DNA from 3 places in the Pantoea sp. GABEPS69 genome. Region 3 is predicted to be linked to each of the others. Evidence: predicted binding sites of a transcription regulator. Region 3 holds the regulator's gene; each other region holds the start of a gene.

Region 1 (6,280 bases), 790 kb from region 3:
ATCTTCTCGCGATCCACCATCACCATGCCGGAGTGCATCCAGTAGTTAACGTAGGGGCCGTCATGGGCGCAGGTCGACTGGGCAATCTCGTTTTCATGGTGCGGGAACATCAGATCCGAGCCGCCGCCGTGAATGTCGAAGTGCGCGCCGAGCTGTTTGCAGTTCATCGCCGAGCACTCGATATGCCAGCCGGGACGGCCGTTGCCCCAGGGCGAAGGCCAGGCGGGCTCGTCCGCTTTCGACATTTTCCACAGTACGAAATCCATCGGGTTGCGCTTCACTTCGGCCACTTCCACGCGCGCGCCCGCCTGCAGCTGCTCCAGGTCCTGACGCGACAGCGCGCCGTAATCGGCATCGCTCGGCACGTCAAACATCACGTCGCCGTTGTCGGCGACGTAGGCGTGGCCTCGTTCGATTAGACGCTCCACCAGCTCGATAATCTCAGCGATATGGCGCGTGGCACGCGGCTCCTGATCCGGCGGCAAAATGCCCAGCGCGGCGAAATCCTTATGCATCTCGCCAATCATGCGGTTGGTGAGGGTTTCGATGCTTTCGCCGTTTTCATTGGCGCGTCGAATGATCTTATCGTCGATATCAGTAATGTTGCGTACGTAGTTCAGACGATAACCGCTGTAGCGCAGGTAGCGAGCAACCACGTCGAACGCCACGAAGGTGCGCCCATGGCCGATATGACAGAGGTCGTACACCGTGATACCGCACACGTACATGCCGATTTCACCAGCATGGATAGGTTTGAATTCCTCTTTCTGTCGACTCAGGGTGTTATAAATCTTTAGCATTGAACAGTTCCGTTTAGACGAGTGCGGTAAACACTTTTATCAGGTTATTCAGTTATTGTGCCGTATTTTTCGCGCTTGCGCGACGGCAGCGTGCCGAGAGCGCCGCGGGCGTGCTGACGCGTCATTGGAATTTATGATATAAGAGGCGTCGACAAAAATGGCCAGCGCGTTTTGCGGCGGCCAGACAGCTGACGACAACCTTTACAGGACGAGAATGATGGTTACTTTCCAGACCAACCACGGCGACATCGTAATTAAAACCTTCGACGATAAAGCCCCCGCTACCGTGCAAAACTTCCTCGAATACTGCCGTGAAGGTTTTTACGACAACACCATTTTCCACCGTGTTATCAACGGCTTTATGATCCAGGGCGGCGGTTTTGAGCCGGGCATGAAGCAGAAAGAGACCAAAGCTGAAATTCGCAACGAAGCGAACAACGGCCTGAAAAACACCCGCGGCACTCTGGCGATGGCGCGTACCTCCGCTCCGCATTCCGCTACCGCGCAGTTCTTTATCAACGTCGCCGACAACGACTTCCTGAACTTCCGCGACGAAAGCCTGCAGGGCTGGGGTTATTGCGTGTTCGCAGAAGTAGTGGAAGGCATGGACGTGGTCGACAAAATCAAAGCGGTTTCTACCGGCCGCAGCGGCATGCACCAGGACGTACCGAAAGATGACGTCGTCATCCAGAAAGTTACCGTCAGCGAGTAATGTCGCGCACCCTGTTTATCGCAGATTTGCATCTGTGTCAGGAAGAACCGGCGATCACCGCCGGTTTTCTGCGTTTTCTGGCGCGTGAAGCGCCGCGCTGCGACGCGCTCTATATCCTTGGCGATCTGTTTGAAGCCTGGATTGGCGATGACGATCCCAACCCGCTGCACCAGCAGGTCGCCGACGCGCTGCGCGCGCTGCCAGTACCGGTCTACTTTATTCATGGCAACCGCGATTTCCTGCTCGGCAAGGCTTACGGCCGCGCCAGCGGCATGACGCTGCTGCCGGAAGAGCAGGTGCTGACCTGCTACGGTCACCGCGTGCTGATCCTGCACGGCGATACGCTCTGCACCGACGACGCGGGCTATCAGCGTTTTCGCGCCAAAGTGCATCAGCGCTGGCTGCAACGCCTTTTTCTCGCCCTGCCGCTGTTTATTCGCCAGCGCATCGCCGCGCGCATGCGCGACGGCAGCAAACAGGCGAACCAGCATAAGTCGCTCACCATTATGGACGTCAACGCCGACGCGGTTGAGGCGGCGATGGTGCGCCAGCAGACGCGCCTGATGATCCACGGCCACACCCATCGTCCGGCGATCCATCGCTTCAGGTTGCAGGGAGAACCTGCCGAGCGCGCAGTGTTAGGCGCGTGGCACGAGCGCGGCTCGATGATCCAACTGGATGCCAGCGGCATCAGCCTTATCGAATTCGACTTTTAAAACGGCGCTCAACGTGCCGGAAAGGCGGCGACGCAACCGTTTTCCTTCCGCCTTTCTCATGCTATTCTCTGTGCCCTTCTTTACCTGCCCGACCGGCCAGGTTCGTTTGTTTATTCACAGGAGTTGACCGCATGTCATCCAACGCCGCCCCGGCCCGCATTGCTATTGTAATGGGCTCCAGAAGTGACTGGTCCACCATGCAGTTCGCTGCGGAAATCCTCACCAGCCTGGACGTGCCCTTCCACGTTGAAGTGGTCTCCGCGCATCGCACCCCGGACAAGCTGTTCAGCTTCGCCGAAACGGCCGCCGATAACGGCTATCAGGTGATTATCGCGGGCGCGGGCGGCGCGGCGCATCTGCCGGGCATGCTGGCGGCGAAAACCCTGGTGCCGGTGCTGGGCGTGCCGGTGCAGAGCGCGGCGCTGAGCGGCGTCGACAGCCTCTACTCTATCGTGCAGATGCCGCGCGGCATTCCGGTCGGCACTCTGGCGATCGGCAAAGCGGGCGCGGCCAACGCCGCGCTGCTGGCGGCGCAGATCCTGGCGATCCACGACGCGGCGCTGGCCGCGCGCCTCGGCGCCTGGCGCCAGACGCAGACCGACGAGGTGCTGAATAACCCGGATCCGCGGGAGGATGCATGAAGCCGGTTTGCGTACTGGGCAACGGTCAGCTGGGCCGTATGCTGCGCCAGGCGGGCGAGCCGCTGGGCATCGCCGTCTACCCGGTCGGCCTCGACGCCGAACCGGACGCCCTGCCGATTGCGCAGAGCGTGATCACTGCTGAAATCGAGCGCTGGCCGGAGACCGCGCTGACGCGCGAACTGGCGGTGCATCCCGCCTTTGTGAACCGCGATATTTTTCCGCGTCTGGCGGATCGTCTGACGCAGAAGCAGCTGCTCGATCAGCTGCATCTCGCCACCGCGCCCTGGCAGCTGCTGGCCGATAAAAGCGAATGGCCGCAGGTGTTCGCCTCGCTGGGCGAGCTGGCGATTGTTAAGCGCCGCACCGGCGGCTACGACGGCCGCGGCCAGTGGCGGCTGCGTGCAGATGAAACCGATACGCTGCCGGATGAGTGCTACGGCGAGTGCATCGTCGAACAGGGCATTAATTTTTCCGGCGAGGTGTCGCTGGTGGGCGCGCGCGGTCAGGATGGCCGTACCGTGTTCTACCCGCTGACTCACAACCTGCATCAGGAGGGCATTCTGCGCACCAGCGTCGCCTTCCCGCAGGCGGACGCCGCGCAGCAGACGCAGGCGGAAGCGATGCTCGGCGCCATTATGCAGGAGCTGAACTATGTCGGTGTGATGGCGATGGAGTGTTTCGTTACGCCGGAAGGGCTGCTGATTAACGAACTGGCGCCGCGCGTGCACAACAGCGGGCACTGGACGCAGAACGGCGCCTCCATCAGCCAGTTCGAGCTGCATCTGCGCGCCGTGCTGGGCCTGGCGCTGCCGCAGCCGGTGGTGTTCGCGCCATCGGTGATGGTCAATCTGATCGGCACCGCGCTGAACAGCGACTGGCTGCAGCAGCCGCTGGTGCATCTGCACTGGTATGACAAAGAGGTGCGCCCGGGCCGCAAGGTTGGACACCTCAACCTGACCGACAGCGACAGCGCACGGCTGACCGCGGCGCTAGCGGCGCTGGTGCCGATGCTGCCGCCGGAGTACGCCAGCGGCATCGCCTGGGCCGTAGCGAAGTTCTGATTAGTCAGCGCTAAAGCCTACAAGCGGGCCCCAGGCCCGCTTTTTTTATGCTGACTCCGCGCGCCGGAACAGCGCCTTGCCGCGCAGCAGCCGCGCCCCCAGCCAGCCGCCGCACAGCGAGAGCAGCAGCGCGCCGCCCAGCGGCAGCGCCAGCCACAGCGTCCAGTCGGGCTGCCACGGGAAGTCGAAGATTTTGCGCTGCAGCGCCCAGAGCGCCGCTTCGGCCCCCAGCGCCGCCGCCACGCCGGAAACTACGCCGAGCAGCGCGAACTCGCACCACAGCGTCCCACGCAGCAACCTCTTGCTGGCGCCCAGCGTGCGGCAGACCACCAGCTCCTGGCGCCGCTGATGCATCCCGACCTGAATCTGCGCCAGCAGCAGCAGCACGCCGCAGAAGGTCACCAGCACCACCATAATCTCCAGCGCCTGACTCACCTGCGTCAGCACCAGGCCGATCTGCCGCATAATGCTGCCGATATCGAGCAGGCTTAGCGTCGGAAAGGCGCGGTTGAGCTGCGCCAGCAGCGCCGGATCGTTATTCAGCCTGAAGCTGGTCAGCCAGGTTTGCGGCTGCGCATCCAGCGCGCCGGGCGGAAAGATAAAAAAGAAGTTAGGCCGCAGGCTCTCCCAGTCCACCTTGCGCAGGCTGGTAATTTTTGCGCTAAAGGTCTGGGTATCGCCGGTAAAGGTCAGCGTATCGCCCAGCTTCACCCCCAGACGGCCGGCGAGTTCCGCCTCCATCGACACTTCACCCGGCTGCGGCGGCCAGCTGCCCGCCGTCAGCGGATTGTGATCGGGCCGCTCGCCCGTCCACGTCAGGTTCAGCTCGCGGTTCAGGGCGTTATCCAGCTTTGGATCGGCCTCTTTGCCGTTCAGATCGGTCAGACGCGCCCGCGCCACGGGATAGAAGGTTTCCGGCTTCACCTGATGCGAGGCGAGGAAAGCGCGCACCTGCGGCACCTGATCCTGGGTGATATTGAGCAGGAAATAGTTTGGGCTGTCTGGCGGCAGCTGCTGCTGCCAGCGGTCCAGCAGATCGCCGCGCATCACCAGCAGCAGCGCCAGCAGCATAAAAGAGAGCGAAAACGCCGCCAGCTGGCTCAGCGTCATGCCCGGCTGACGCAGCAGACGGTTGATCGCCAGCCGCAGCGCCAGGCTGCGCACCACCAGCCGCCGCAGCAGCAACAGCGTGCCCCAGCCCAGCAGCGCCAGCACGCCCGCCAGCGCCGCCACGCCCGCCAGCAGCGCCCACAGCATCTTGCTGCCGCCCACCAGCAGCGCCAGCAGCGCAATCACCACCACGCTCATCGCCGGGATATAGCGCTTCAGCGGCCAGATATCGGCCACTGCGTCGCGACGCAGCACGCGCAGCGGCTGGGTCGCCAGCAGCAGCCGGTAGGGACGCAGCCCCACCAGCAGCGAAATCACGAACAGCGAGCCGATCGCCCAGAGCCACGGCCAGCCGCTGGCGGGCGGCAGGGTCGCGGGCAGCACCGGCTTCAGCATCTGCATCAGCAGCGCCTCGACGCCCAGGCCGAGCGCCCCGCCGCACAGCGCCGCCAGCAGCAGCACCGCCAGCCACTGGCCGACGATAAGCCGTCGCAGCGCGCCCCGCGTCGCCCCCAGCGTTTTCAGCACCGCCACCAGATCGTAACGGCTGCGGCAGTAGTGGCTCATCGCCACCGCGACGGCGGCGATGGCCAGCATCAGGGTCAGCAAGGCGGAGAGCAGCAGAAACTGCTGGGCGCGCTGCATCGAGCGCCCCAGCGCGTCTTCGGAATTCTCTACGCTGATCCAGCGCTGATCCGCCTTCAGCTGCGGCTGGATCCAGCGATCGTAGCGCGCCAGCTGCTGCGGCTCGCCGGCGAACTTATAACGCCAGGTCAGGCGGCTGCCCGGCTGGATCGCGCCGGTCTTTTGCGCGTCGTCGAGGTTGATCAGCAGGCGCGGCGCCATCTGAAAGGGATTAAAGCCGCCGTCCGGCTCCTGAATCACCTCGCCCGCGATGCGCAGGCTGGCGTCGCCGACATCCAGCCTGTCACCCACCTTGAGGTTAAGCAGCGCCATCAGCCGCGGCGCAGCCAGCGCCGTGCCGGGCGCGGGTTTCAGGCCCGGCGGATCGGTCTGCAGATCGCCGAACATCGGATAGCGGTTATCGACCGCCTTGACCGCCGCCAGCTGCGGCGTCTCGCCGGCGAAGGTCATGGTCATAAAGATGAGCTGCCCGCTGACGCTTAACCCCTCTTCCCGCGCTTTCGCCAGCCAGGCGTCCGGCACCGCCGCGCTGCTGCGCAGCGTGCGGTCGCCCGCCATAAAGTCGCGGCTCTGCTGGCTGAGCCCTTTCTCCATG
Region 2 (6,280 bases), 1.2 Mb from region 3:
ATCCCATGCCCAGAGTTCGCAGTACACGCCCAGCTCGCGTACGCGGCGCGCGACCAGCTGCGTGTATTGAGAACCAAAATCGAGAATCAGAATGCGATGCTTATGAATATTTTCCGTCGTCATTGAGGCGTTTCCAGAGCGGGTAACTTGATAATGAAAGCGCCCGGCTTATGCCGGGCGATAAATCTTACGGGATCAGGATCCCATACGGTAGTTCGGTGACTCTTTGGTGATGGTCACATCGTGCACGTGGCTTTCGTTGATGCCGGCGCCGCTGATGCGGACGAACTCTGCTTTGGTGCGCAGGTCATCGATGGTCTGGCAGCCGGTCAGGCCCATACAGGAGCGCAGGCCGCCCATCTGCTGGTGAACGATCTCTTTCAGGCGGCCTTTATAGGCGACGCGGCCTTCGATGCCTTCCGGAACCAGTTTGTCAGCGGCGTTATCGCTCTGGAAGTAGCGGTCGGAAGAGCCTTTGGACATCGCGCCCAGCGACCCCATGCCGCGGTAAGATTTGAAAGAGCGGCCCTGATAGAGTTCGATTTCGCCCGGCGACTCTTCCGTACCGGCCAGCATAGAGCCGACCATAACGGCTGCCGCGCCCGCGGCGATCGCTTTGGCGATGTCGCCGGAGAAACGGATACCGCCGTCGGCGATAACCGGAATGCCGGTGCCTTCCAGCGCTTCCACCGCGTCGGAAACGGCGGTGATCTGCGGCACGCCCACGCCGGTGACGATACGGGTTGTACAGATAGAACCCGGGCCGATACCGACTTTCACCGCACTCACGCCCGCTTCCGCCAGCGCCAGCGCGCCAGCGCCGGTCGCGACGTTGCCGCCGATGATCTCCAGGTCAGGATATTTTGCGCGGGTTTCGCGGATGCGCTGCAGCACGCCTTCTGAATGACCGTGCGACGAGTCGATCAGCAGTACGTCGACGCCAGCGGCGACCAGCGCGTCAACGCGCTCTTCGTTGCCTGCGCCCGCGCCCACTGCCGCGCCAACGCGCAGACGGCCCTGCGCATCTTTACAGGCGTTCGGCTTACGTTCGGCTTTCTGGAAGTCTTTAACGGTGATCATGCCGAGCAGATGGAAGCTGTCGTCCACCACCAGCGCTTTCTCGACGCGTTTTTCGTGCATTCTCTGCAGCACGACGTCACGCGCCTCGCCCTCTTTCACCGTGACCAGACGTTCTTTCGGCGTCATCACCGCGGTAACCGGCTGCGTCAGATCGGTAACGAAGCGCACGTCGCGGCCGGTGATGATGCCGACCAGTTCGTTGCTTTCATTCACGACCGGATAACCGGCAAAGCCGTTGCGCTCGGTCAGGGCTTTCACTTCCGCCAGCGTCGTGGTCGGCAGGACAGTTTGCGGTTCGGTTACCACGCCGCTTTCATGTTTCTTCACCTTGCGAACTTCATCCGCCTGGCGCTCAATCGACATGTTTTTGTGGATAAAGCCCAGACCGCCTTCCTGCGCCAGCGCAATAGCCAGTCCCGCTTCGGTTACGGTATCCATAGCGGCGGAGAGCATCGGGATGTTCAGACGAATGTTTTTCGTCAGCTGAGTGCTGAGATCGGCCGTGTTAGGCAGAACGGTGGAGTGAGCAGGAACGAGCAGAACGTCGTCGAAAGTAAGGGCTTCTTTAGCGATTCTTAGCATGGCAATATCTCAACCTGGGGTGAATGAGAACAGATAAAATATTGCCGCGGCATTATACAGGCCGTAATCGTTTGCCTCCAGCATTATTTTAGAAAAAGTCTTGATCCTCGCCAGCAGCCATGTAGTATCGGTTAATTAACCCTCTGATTTACTATTTGATCTCCATCACATGTCGCTACCGCCAGTCGCCAATGTTTTTACCGTCAGCCGCCTGAACACCACGGTGCGCCAGCTCCTGGAGCAGGAGATGGGATCGGTGTGGCTGAGCGCGGAGATCTCCAACTTTTCTCAGCCCGCGTCGGGCCACTGGTACTTCACGCTGAAGGATGACGGCGCGCAGGTGCGCTGCGCGATGTTTCGTAACAGCAACCGCCGCGTCACCTTCCGTCCGCAGCACGGCCAGCAGATTCTGGTGCGCGCCACCATTACGCTTTATGAGCCGCGCGGCGACTATCAGCTGATTATCGAAAGCATGCATCCGGCGGGCGAAGGCGCGCTGCAGCAGCAGTTCGAGCTGCTGAAGGCGAAGCTGGCGAGCGAAGGCCTGTTCGACCAGCAGCATAAACAGCCGCTGCCCGAGCCAGCGAAACAGGTCGGCGTGATCACCTCGGCGACCGGCGCGGCGCTGCATGACGTGCTGCGCGTGCTGCACCGCCGCGATCCTTCGCTGCCGGTGATTATCTATCCTACGCCGGTCCAGGGCGCCGACGCGCCGGCCGCTATCGTGCGCGCGATTGAGCTGGCGAACCAGCGCGCAGAGTGCGACGTGCTGATCGTCGGCCGCGGCGGCGGCTCGCTGGAAGATCTCTGGAGCTTCAACGAAGAGCGCGTCGCGCGCGCTATTTTCGCCAGCCGTATTCCGGTGGTGAGCGCCGTCGGCCATGAAACCGACGTTACTATCGCCGATTTCGTCGCCGACCTGCGCGCGCCGACGCCGTCCGCCGCTGCTGAAATTGTGAGCAGAAATCAGACGGAACTGCTGCGACAGTTGCTCTCACAGCAACAACGCCTGGAAATGGCGATGGATTACTATCTGGCGCAGCAACAACGCCGCTTCTCCCGTCTCGATCATCGCCTGCAACAGCAGCATCCGCAGCTCCGCCTGGCGCGCCAGCAGACCGCCCTGTTCCGCCTGCAACAGCGGTTGAACGAGGCAGTGGAAAACCGGCTGCGTCAGAGCCTGCGGCAGCAGGATCGTCTCGCGCAGCGGCTCGCCGCGCACCAGCCGCAGCCGCGTCTGTTTCAGGCGCAGCGCCAGCTGGAACAGATGCGCTATCGCCTGCAGCAGAGCATGGAAAAGATGCTTAACCGTGACAGACAGCGCTTTGCGACCCTTGCCGCGCAGCTGGAAGGCGTCAGCCCGCTGGCGACGCTGGCGCGCGGCTTCAGCGTCACTACCGATAGCACCGGCCAGGTGGTGAAAAAAACCGCCCAGCTGCAGAGCGGCGATACCCTGCGCACCCGTCTCGACGACGGCTGGGTGGAAAGCCAGGTGACCAGCCTGCTGCCGGAAAAAAAACGCCGCCGTAAAACCGCTTCCTGAACAAAGACTATACTTTTTGGCACATTACTTGTGCCAAGGAGTCGGGTATGTCTTATAGCGTTATTCCTCCCTATATCTTGCGTAACATCGTCACCCACGGTTCCAGTCATCAACAGGACTATGCGCGCCGTACGCTGATGCACGTTCAGCATCTGATGGCGGAGAACTGGCAAAAGCCGGTTGCGCCGCAGACGGCGACGGGCGGTCATGTCGAGCGTGAAATCTACGATGCGAAAAACACCCAGAACCTGCCAGGCGAGCTGCTACGCAGCGAAGGTCAGCCTGACACTGGCGATGTCGCCGCCCGAGAAGCCTGGGATTATCTTGGCGTAACCTACGACTTCTTCTGGCAAACCTATCAGCGCAACTCCCTCGACAATCAGGGGCTAAAGCTACTCGGCACCGTCCACTACGGCAAGGCGTATCAAAACGCCTTCTGGAACGGACAGCAGATGGTGTTCGGCGACGGCGACGGCGAAATCTTTAATCGCTTTACTATCGCCATCGACGTAGTGGCGCACGAGCTGGCGCACGGCGTTACCGAGACAGAAGCCGGATTAATCTATTTCGAGCAGGCGGGCGCGCTAAACGAGTCGCTGTCAGACGTCTTCGGCTCACTGGTGAAGCAGTTCCATCTGAAGCAGAGCGCGGACCAGGCCGACTGGATTATCGGCGAAGGTCTGCTGGCGAGCGGTATTAACGGACGCGGGCTGCGCTCGATGGCGGAGCCGGGCACCGCCTATGACGATCCGATGCTGGGCAAGGATCCGCAACCTGCGCATATGGATCACTATATTAAGACGCGTGAAGACAACGGCGGCGTGCATCTGAATTCCGGCATACCCAACCGCGCCTTTTACCTGGCGGCGAAAGCGCTGGGCGGCTATGCCTGGGAGCAGGCGGGTCAGGCCTGGTACGATACGGTGTGCGACAAATCGCTGCCGCAGGACGCCGATTTTAGCACCTTCGCGCAGCTGACCATTCAGCACGGCGAAAGCCGCTTTAATCGTTCAGTGGCGCAGTCGATCGAACAGGCGTGGAAGGAGGTTGGCGTGCTATGAGTTCTCTTCCCGAGCTGACCGACGACGCGGTGATTGAAGTCGAGCGCGAAGGCGGACTGGCCTTTATTCCCGGCCTGCGCGGCGCGCGGCGTTTCGCGCTGGCTCAGCTGCCGCAGCCGCAAAAGCAGCGCGTCTGTCAGGTTCTGGAACAGGCGCTGCCGCTGGGCGAACCTGAAGATAAAGCGCCGGAGATCGGGCGTAGCGATCAGCGCTACTTCCGCATACAGATCAGCTACGCCACGCACCGCGAAGTCGGCACTATCGTTTTGCTAATTCCGGAGCAGGTCGCGCCGCCGGAGCTGGAAGCGCTCTGGCGAGACGGCGACGATCCGGCGCAATAAAAAAGGCCGCCACAGAGATGGCGGCCTTATGAAGGCGCTTCAGGCCTGTCCAGCCAACAGCCGGTAAAGGCGGGGATCATTCCCCGCCTTCCGGTTGCTACTTACCAGATTCGTAAGCCATCGAAGCAGCCACCTCGCGCTGGTTGTCCCGGTAGCGGATTTCGCACAGCGATTTCCGCGTCAGCCAGGTAAAGATTAAAAGTGTGAGACACACCAGTAATACGCAAAAAACCAGCGTTAGCTGTGGCAATTTCATGGTCACTCCTCCTTGCGCAGAGCGCGGTAAGAGGCTACCCTGCTGTTGTTGGGACAGTTGGGCAGCCTCGTGGGTTAATGAAAATTAACTACGGGGCTTTCTCTTTTCTGCCTCACAATCAGCTTGCCGATCGCTCAAGGCAGAAACCTCAAGCGCCGTCGCGATTATAACCTCTTCTCTTTCCTGCCCAACCGGCACGCCGCCACTTAGCGACCCGCTTCCCATACGCTTTTGCAATTGCCGCCACGCTTACACTTTATTGCGCGCCAAATAAAAAACCCCACGCCGGAGCGCAGGGTTTTGTTAATGACGCTTTGCCGTTACGGCAGCGCGTAGGCAATCACGTAATCGCCGCGATCCGGCGACTGACGCGCGCCGCCTGCGGAGATCAGAATGTACTGTTTACCGTTTTTCGGTGAAACATAGCTGATCGGACCGCCCTGGCTACCCACCGGCAGACGGGCTTTCCATACCTCTTTACCCGTAGAGCTGTCGAAGGCGCGCAGATAGTAGTCCTGCGTACCGGCGATAAACACCAGTCCGCCCTGCGTTGCCAGCGTACCGCCCAGCGTCGGCATGCCGATCGGCATCTGCGCGTGCATTTTAATACCGAACGGACCGGTATCCTGCACGGTGCCGACCGGTACCTGCCAGACGATTTTACGCGTCTTCATATCGATCGCCGACAGCGTGCCGAACGGCGGCGCCTGACAAGGAATGCCCAGCGGCGACATAAAGCGGTTTTTGTTGACCGCGTATGGCGTGCCTTTCAGCGGCACCGCGCCCATGCCGGTATTGATCGCTTCGCCGCCGTTGCTGCCGCGAGAGATTTTACTGGTATCTGCCGGGATCATCTGCACCCACAGGCCGAGACGCATATCGTTGACGAACATGTACTGGTTGTTCGGATCGAACGACATACTGCCCCAGTTCATACCGCCGAGGGAACCCGGGAAGCTGAGCGACTTATCGGTATCCGGCACGGTGAACAAGCCGTTGTAGCGCATCGATTTAAAGGCGATGCGGCACGCCAGCTGATCGAACGGCGTCGCGCCCCACATGTCCGACTCGGTCAGCGTCTGGTTGCCGATCTGCGGCATCTCGGTCGAATGCGGCTGCGTTTTGGTGTACTGCTCGTTCGGGATATGGCCCTGCGGCATCGGCAGCTCTTCGACTTTCGTCAGCGGCTTGCCGGTTTCGCGATCCAGCACGAAAATCATGCCGGTTTTCCCGCCGATAACCACCGCTGGTTTGGTGGTGCCGTCTTTCATCGGGAAATCGACCAGGCTCGGCTGCATCGGCAGATCGAAGTCCCACAGATCGTTATGAACGGTCTGGTAGACCCACTTCTCTTTGCCCGTGGTCGCATCCAGCGCCAGAACGGAGGCGCCATATTTATGGTCCAGTTCGGTGCGGT
Region 3 (6,280 bases):
TCAGGGTTCTGCAGAATATCCACGTAAGCAAAGCGCTCACCGCAGGCAGAGAGCGCCTGCACCGCCTGCGCAGAGAAACCGCAGCTTGGCAGTTTCGGCGAGCCTTTCATATACAGCAGGACCGGGTTTTCTGCGATCTGGCGCTCAATTTTTTCTACAGTACTCATAATTGCCTTCCTTAATTCCCTACTTCGTGTTTGTTTATTGTAGCGACTTCGCCCCGTCCCTGAAAACGACAATTTCTCGCTTGCCAGGCGAAACCGCCATGTTTGTTAAGTTCTTTAGTAAAGATCTGGCTTTTTCTGACGATAATCAAAACTTAAGCTGTTCATAACTGGTAATAACTTTGCTGCTATAAACTGCTGAAATCGCTCATTTATGAGTCAGATGCAACCCTGTAACAGTTTAATAGAAAAATGGCTTAACTTTTGAAAAAAACCTGGCTTAGAATGGCCCCGGCGCTGATCTCCGATCAGATTTTTCTAACCTCGTTACGGCCTGTTGTCGTAACCGCTAACCCTGTAACCGGACTATGCGATTACTGATTACGCTCTTTATATTAGCTTTCGCGCAGCTGTTCATGAACATCGCTTCGGCCTCACCGCAAGCGCCGGTTAACGCCAGCCTGCACAAGGCGGAGAAAAAAAGCGCGCGCGAAGATGAGCGCCGCAAACGGCGACCGGTTAAAACCAGCGCGAAAAAAGCGCGCCCTTCTACTGCGCAAAAACTCAAACTGAAAAAGCAGAAGAAAATTGAAACGGCTAAGCTTTCCCCTTCCGCCGCCGACACCAAAAAAACCCTGAAATCTTCTCGCAAACGCTATGGCCGCCAGCGCTCGCTGAGCACCGTAAAAGCCGCTACTCTCCCGCTGCTGGATAGCGACGGCACGCCCACCATCAAAATGAGCAAGTCCCATCGCCTGCGTTACCAGAAAGCGCGCGAAACGGCGATGACCAAGCTGATGGGTCAGTTGGGCAAGCCTTATCAGTGGGGCGGTACCTCGCCGCATACCGGTTTCGACTGCAGCGGCCTCGTCTGGTACGCCTATAAAGATTTGGTAAAATTCAGAATCCCGCGCACCGCCAACGAAATGTACCACCTGCGCGACGCTGCGCCGGTGAAGCGCGAGTCGCTGGAAAAAGGCGACCTGGTCTTCTTTCGTATCAACGGCCGCGGCACCGCCGACCACGTCGGGGTTTACCTCGGCAACGGCAAATTCATTCAGTCGCCGCGCACCGGAAAAGATATCCAGATTAGCGGGCTCTCGGATGATTACTGGCAGCGTCACTATATCGGCGCGCGCCGGGTAATGACGCCGAAAACCATTCGCTAAACGCGAAAAAAAACCGGGATAATCCCGGTTTTTTTATCGCTGTCTGTTAGTGCATGACGGCGGTAAAGCTAAAGGCCACAATCATCAGCAGCGCCGCGCCGGTGGTCATTAATGCCAGTTTCAAATCGGTGCTCATTTCCTCTCCTTATCCACACAATTATCAGGGTCTTGTGCGATTTTCCCATAGTTGTCGGTAAAAATCTCGTTTTATCCCGCAAGCCTTGTTAGAATCCCCGGCTTTGTTGCGCAACTGACGCAACGCCCGTACCGTTCGTACGCAACAGCCCCTGTTTTGTCCTGCCCAGTGAGTATTTCACCGACAAAAACTGTAGCGAATTAACAGAAAACTCTCTTAGCGGACGCAAACGTTTAACATTATGCTTATCAGTGGGTTATTGATAAGTTCTGGAGTCTCTTTTTAATGGCAACAATTAAAGATGTCGCGAAGCGCGCGGGTGTTTCCACCACCACCGTTTCCCACGTGATCAATAAAACGCGCTTCGTTGCGGAAGAGACGCGCAACGCCGTCTGGCAGGCGATTCAGGAATTACACTATTCGCCCAGCGCCGTGGCGCGCAGCCTGAAGGTCAACCACACTAAAACGCTGGGGCTGCTTGCCACCTCCAGCGAAGCGCCCTATTTTGCGGAAATCATCGAAGCGGTCGAGCACCACTGCTTCGAGCGGGGCTACACCTTAATTCTTGGCAACGCCCACAACGATCTGCAAAAGCAGCGCGCCTATCTGTCGATGATGGCGCAGAAGCGCGTCGACGGCCTGCTGGTGATGTGCTCCGAGTATCCGGACGATCTGCTGAAGATGCTGGAAGAGAACCGCAATATTCCGATGGTGGTCATGGACTGGGGCGAATCGCGCGGCGATTTTACCGACACCGTGCTCGATAACGCTTTCCAGGGCGGCTATCTGGCGGGACGCTATCTGATTGAACGCGGCCATCGCGATATCGGCGCCATTCCCGGCCAGCTGGAGCGCAACACCGGCGGCGGGCGCCATGCGGGCTTTTTGCAAGCGCTGGAGGAAGCAGGCATCGCGGTGCGTCCCGAATGGATCGTACAGGGCGATTTCGAACCGGAATCGGGCTATCAGGCGATGCAGCAGATCCTGCAGCAGAAGCAGCGCCCGACGGCGATCTTTTGCGGCGGTGATATTATGGCGATGGGCGCGATCTGCGCCGCCGACGAGATGGGACTGCGCGTGCCGCAGGATATTTCGGTGATCGGCTATGACAACGTGCGCAACGCGCGCTACTTCACTCCGGCGCTGACCACCGTGCATCAGCCTAAAGCCCAGCTGGGCGAGAAGGCGCTGGAGATGCTGCTCGATCGCATCACCAGCAAACGCGAAGTGTCGCAGACCATCGAAGTGCATCCCACGCTGATTGAGCGCCGCTCGGTCGGCGACGGCCCGTTCCGCGACTACCGCCGTTAATCCTCGCTTAACCACTCCTGATTGAGCGTTTGCGCATCGCCGAGATAGCTGAGCAACCAGCTAAGCGCCGGCGATGCGCGCGCCTCCGACCAGCTCACGCAGCAGTGACTTTCCGGAAAGGGTGCAGGCAGCGTCAGCTCCGCCAGCTCGCCCTTATCCAGCAGCGGACGCGCCAGATGGCCCGGCATCATCGCCACGCATAAGCCATCCAGCACGCACGCCAGCCCCGCCTGCCAGTCCGGCACCACCAGTCGGCGCTGGTTATCCAGCGTCCAGGTCATGCGGCGCGGCAGCGCGCGCGAGGTATCCTCCAGCACCAGCGACGGCCAGACGCGCAGCGCGTCGTCGTCGAGCTGCGGCTGCTGCGTCAGCGGATGGTGGCGCGCCACGACGCAGCGCCAGTTCAGCGCGCCCATATCGCGAAAGGAAAAGCGCCCGCCGACCGGGATCGCCTGGGTGGCGCCGATCGCCACGTCGACGCGTCCGTCGGCCAGCGCGTCCCATACGCCGTTAAACACCTCATAGCTGATGTGCAGCTCCATATCGGGAAAGTGTCGATAGAAGTCGGTCACCAGCTGACGGCTGCGTGGCAGCTTCACGATGCGATCGACCGCGATGCTGAGCTGCCCGCGCCAGCCGTTGGCCAGCTGCTGGCACTGCCTGCGGGTGGCGAGCATTTTTTTGATAACCTCGCGGCCTTCGCGCACGAAATGCTCGCCAGCGGCGGTCAGCGCCACGTCGCGATGCTGCCGTTCAAACAGCGGCACCGCCAGCCATGTTTCCAGCTGGCGCACCGTATAGCTGACGGCAGAGGGCACGCGATGCAGCTCCTGCGCGGCGGCGCTAAAACTGCCGGTGCGCGCCACGGCGTCTACCACTTCAAGCGCATATTCGGACCACATGCTTTTTCCTTTCAAAAATTTTCACAGCACTCTGCAAATATTAACGTTTCACAGCGGCAGGCGCACCCTTTTACACTTTGCCGCGTTTAACCTGCCTGACGAAATATGAGATTAAAAACCATGCTGTCATCAAAAGGATTTATGCCCTACCTCGCTCTGCTCAGCATGCTGGGCTTTCTGGCGACCGATATGTATCTGCCCGCCTTCGGCGCGATGCAGATCAGCTTTAATACCTCGCCCGGCATTATCAGCGCCAGTATGAGCCTGTTCCTGGCGGGTTTCGCCATCGGTCAACTTTTCTGGGGCCCGCTTTCCGACCGCATCGGCCGCAAACCGGTTCTGCTGATGGGGCTGGGACTGTTCGCGCTCGGCTGCGCCGGCATGCTGTGGGTGGAAAATGCGGTGCTGATGCTGGCGCTGCGCTTTATTCAGGCAATCGGCGTCTGCGCTGCGGCGGTGAGCTGGCAGGCGCTGGTGGTGGATCGCTATCCGCGCGCGCGCGCCAATAAGGTGTTCGCCACCATTATGCCGCTGGTGGCGCTTTCGCCCGCGCTGGCGCCGCTGCTCGGCGCCTGGCTGATTAGCCACTTTCACTGGCGTTCGATCTTTCTGGTGCTGACGCTGACCGGCGTGGCGCTGATGCTGGTGACGCTGCGCCTGCCCGCCAGCCGCCCGACGGCAAAAGAGGCGGGCGATCAGCCCGGCTTCTTCTCGCTGCTGCGCTCCGGCGTCTATGGCGGCAACGTATTGATCTATGCCGCCTGCTCCGCCAGCTTTTTCGCCTGGCTGACCGGCTCGCCCTTTATTCTCGCCGATGCGGGCCTGACGCCGGCGGATATTGGCCTGAGCTATATTCCGCAAACTATCGCCTTCCTGCTGGGCGGATTTGGCTGCCGCGCCCTGCTCAACCGCTTTGCCGGCGCGCAGCTGCTCCCCTTGCTGCTGGCACTTTACAGCCTGAGCGTGACGACGCTCTTCGGCGTGGCGCTTACCGGAAGCCACAATCTGATCGCCCTGCTTGCGCCCTTTTGCGGCATGGCGCTGGCGAACGGCGCGATTTACCCGATCGTGGTGTCGAATGCGCTGCTGCCGTTCCCGCACGCCACCGGTAAAGCCGCGGCGCTGCAGAATACCCTGCAGCTCGGTCTTTGCTTCCTTGCCAGTCTGGCGGTCTCCGCAGGTTTACAACAGCCGCTGCTAATGACTACGCTGATTATGGTGACCACTATCGCACTGGCGATGGCGGGCTACGTCTGGCAGCGACGCGCCAGCGCACAAATGGATATTGTCCGCGTTACCACTCCCTGCCAGGATAATCACTAAGGCAACTTTTATAGTTAGCTGCCTAACAATAAGTCGTTGAATACTGACCTGGTTGAGCATATACTCGATCAGGTCAATAAATCTGCAACAAATCAATAACATAATTGTTTTATTATTAGGCGAAGCTTATCGCCCGGATGGTGTCTGCGCGCGCGTTCCCTGCTGCGTCAGACAACGAATTTCAGATCCAATCCTTTGTAAAACGTCGGATATCAGGCGCACGGAGCAATCCGTGACATTTCTCACAGGCCTTGAGAAATTGACTATTCTTTTTCTCAGGTTCAACGCGGACAGGTGATGGAGTAGCTATGAGTTCATCGTTAATAGAAGAAGTGAGCCTTGAAGAAAACCACTGGTATCGCATTGTCCACGAAATGCTGGAAAAAGCGGACATCGAAATCAACGGCAGCCGCCCCTGGGATATTCAGGTTAAACAGCCTGACTTTTTTAAGCGCGTGATTCAGGAAGGCTCACTTGGTCTTGGCGAAGCTTATATGGATGGCTGGTGGGAGTGCGAACGGCTGGATATGTTTTTTCACCGCGTGCTGAAGCATAAGCTGGACCAGCAGTTGCCGCACCACTTCAAAGATACGCTGCGCGTGGCCGCCGCGCGTCTCACCAACTTACAGTCGAAAAAACGCGCATGGATCGTGGGCAAAGAGCATTACGATCTCGGGAACGACCTCTTCTCACTGATGCTCGACCCCTATATGCAATACTCCTGCGCCTACTGGAAAGAGGCCGAGACGCTGGAGCAGGCGCAGGAAGCGAAGCTGGATATGATCTGCCGCAAACTGCAGCTGGAGCCGGGCATGACGCTGCTGGACATCGGCTGCGGCTGGGGCGGGCTGGCAGAGTATGCCGCTCGCCACTACGGCGCGGTGGTGCACGGCGTGACCATCTCGGCAGAGCAGCAGAAGCTGGCGCAGCAGCGCTGCGAAGGACTGGACGTCACTATCCTGCTGCAGGATTATCGCGATCTTAACCAGCAGTTTGATCGTATCGTTTCGGTGGGCATGTTCGAGCACGTCGGCCCGAAAAACTACGCCACCTACTTCGACGTGGTGGACCGCAACCTCAAGCCGGACGGACTGTTCCTGCTGCACACCATCGGCGCGATCCGCACCGATATGAATGTCGATCCCTGGATTGATAAATATATTTTCCCCAACGGCTGTCTGCCGTCGGTGCGTCATATTGCGGACGCCAGCGAGTCTCATTTCATTCTGGAAGACTGGCATAATTTCGGCGCCGATTACGACACCACGCTGATGG

The links. The regulator PurR, encoded in region 3, represses purine synthesis genes. The targets are predictions, from matches to a motif close to CANGCAAACGTTTGCNTG.
Positions count from the first base shown of each region.
Region 1: purE (5-(carboxyamino)imidazole ribonucleotide mutase) is a predicted target of PurR. The motif match lies at 2,258-2,275, and genes of this name have one in related genera.
Region 2: guaB (IMP dehydrogenase) is a predicted target of PurR. The motif match lies at 1,723-1,740, and genes of this name have one in related genera.

Region 1 covers NZ_CP118618.1:2,999,110-3,005,389, forward strand. The annotation lists gene cysS (cysteine--tRNA ligase) at 1-800, opposite strand, end outside; gene ppiB (peptidylprolyl isomerase B) at 1,018-1,512, shown strand; gene lpxH (UDP-2,3-diacylglucosamine diphosphatase) at 1,512-2,228, shown strand; gene purE (5-(carboxyamino)imidazole ribonucleotide mutase) at 2,360-2,869, shown strand; gene purK (5-(carboxyamino)imidazole ribonucleotide synthase) at 2,866-3,930, shown strand; gene ybbP (putative ABC transporter permease subunit YbbP) at 3,976-6,280, opposite strand, start outside.
Region 2 covers NZ_CP118618.1:1,013,756-1,020,035, reverse strand. The annotation lists gene guaA (glutamine-hydrolyzing GMP synthase) at 1-123, opposite strand, end outside; gene guaB (IMP dehydrogenase) at 196-1,662, opposite strand; gene xseA (exodeoxyribonuclease VII large subunit) at 1,832-3,205, shown strand; gene PVE98_RS04805 (M4 family metallopeptidase) at 3,253-4,266, shown strand; gene PVE98_RS04800 (protealysin inhibitor emfourin) at 4,263-4,607, shown strand; partial or broken gene PVE98_RS04795 (hypothetical protein) at 4,709-4,810, opposite strand; partial or broken gene PVE98_RS04790 (Hok/Gef family protein) at 4,768-4,863, opposite strand; gene PVE98_RS04785 (glucose/quinate/shikimate family membrane-bound PQQ-dependent dehydrogenase) at 5,184-6,280, opposite strand, start outside.
Region 3 covers NZ_CP118618.1:2,207,296-2,213,575, forward strand. The annotation lists gene PVE98_RS10845 (Grx4 family monothiol glutaredoxin) at 1-170, opposite strand, end outside; gene PVE98_RS10850 (C40 family peptidase) at 533-1,333, shown strand; gene PVE98_RS10855 (YnhF family membrane protein) at 1,380-1,469, opposite strand; gene purR (HTH-type transcriptional repressor PurR) at 1,755-2,780, shown strand; gene punR (DNA-binding transcriptional activator PunR) at 2,777-3,682, opposite strand; gene punC (purine nucleoside transporter PunC) at 3,803-5,005, shown strand; gene cfa (cyclopropane fatty acyl phospholipid synthase) at 5,314-6,280, shown strand, end outside.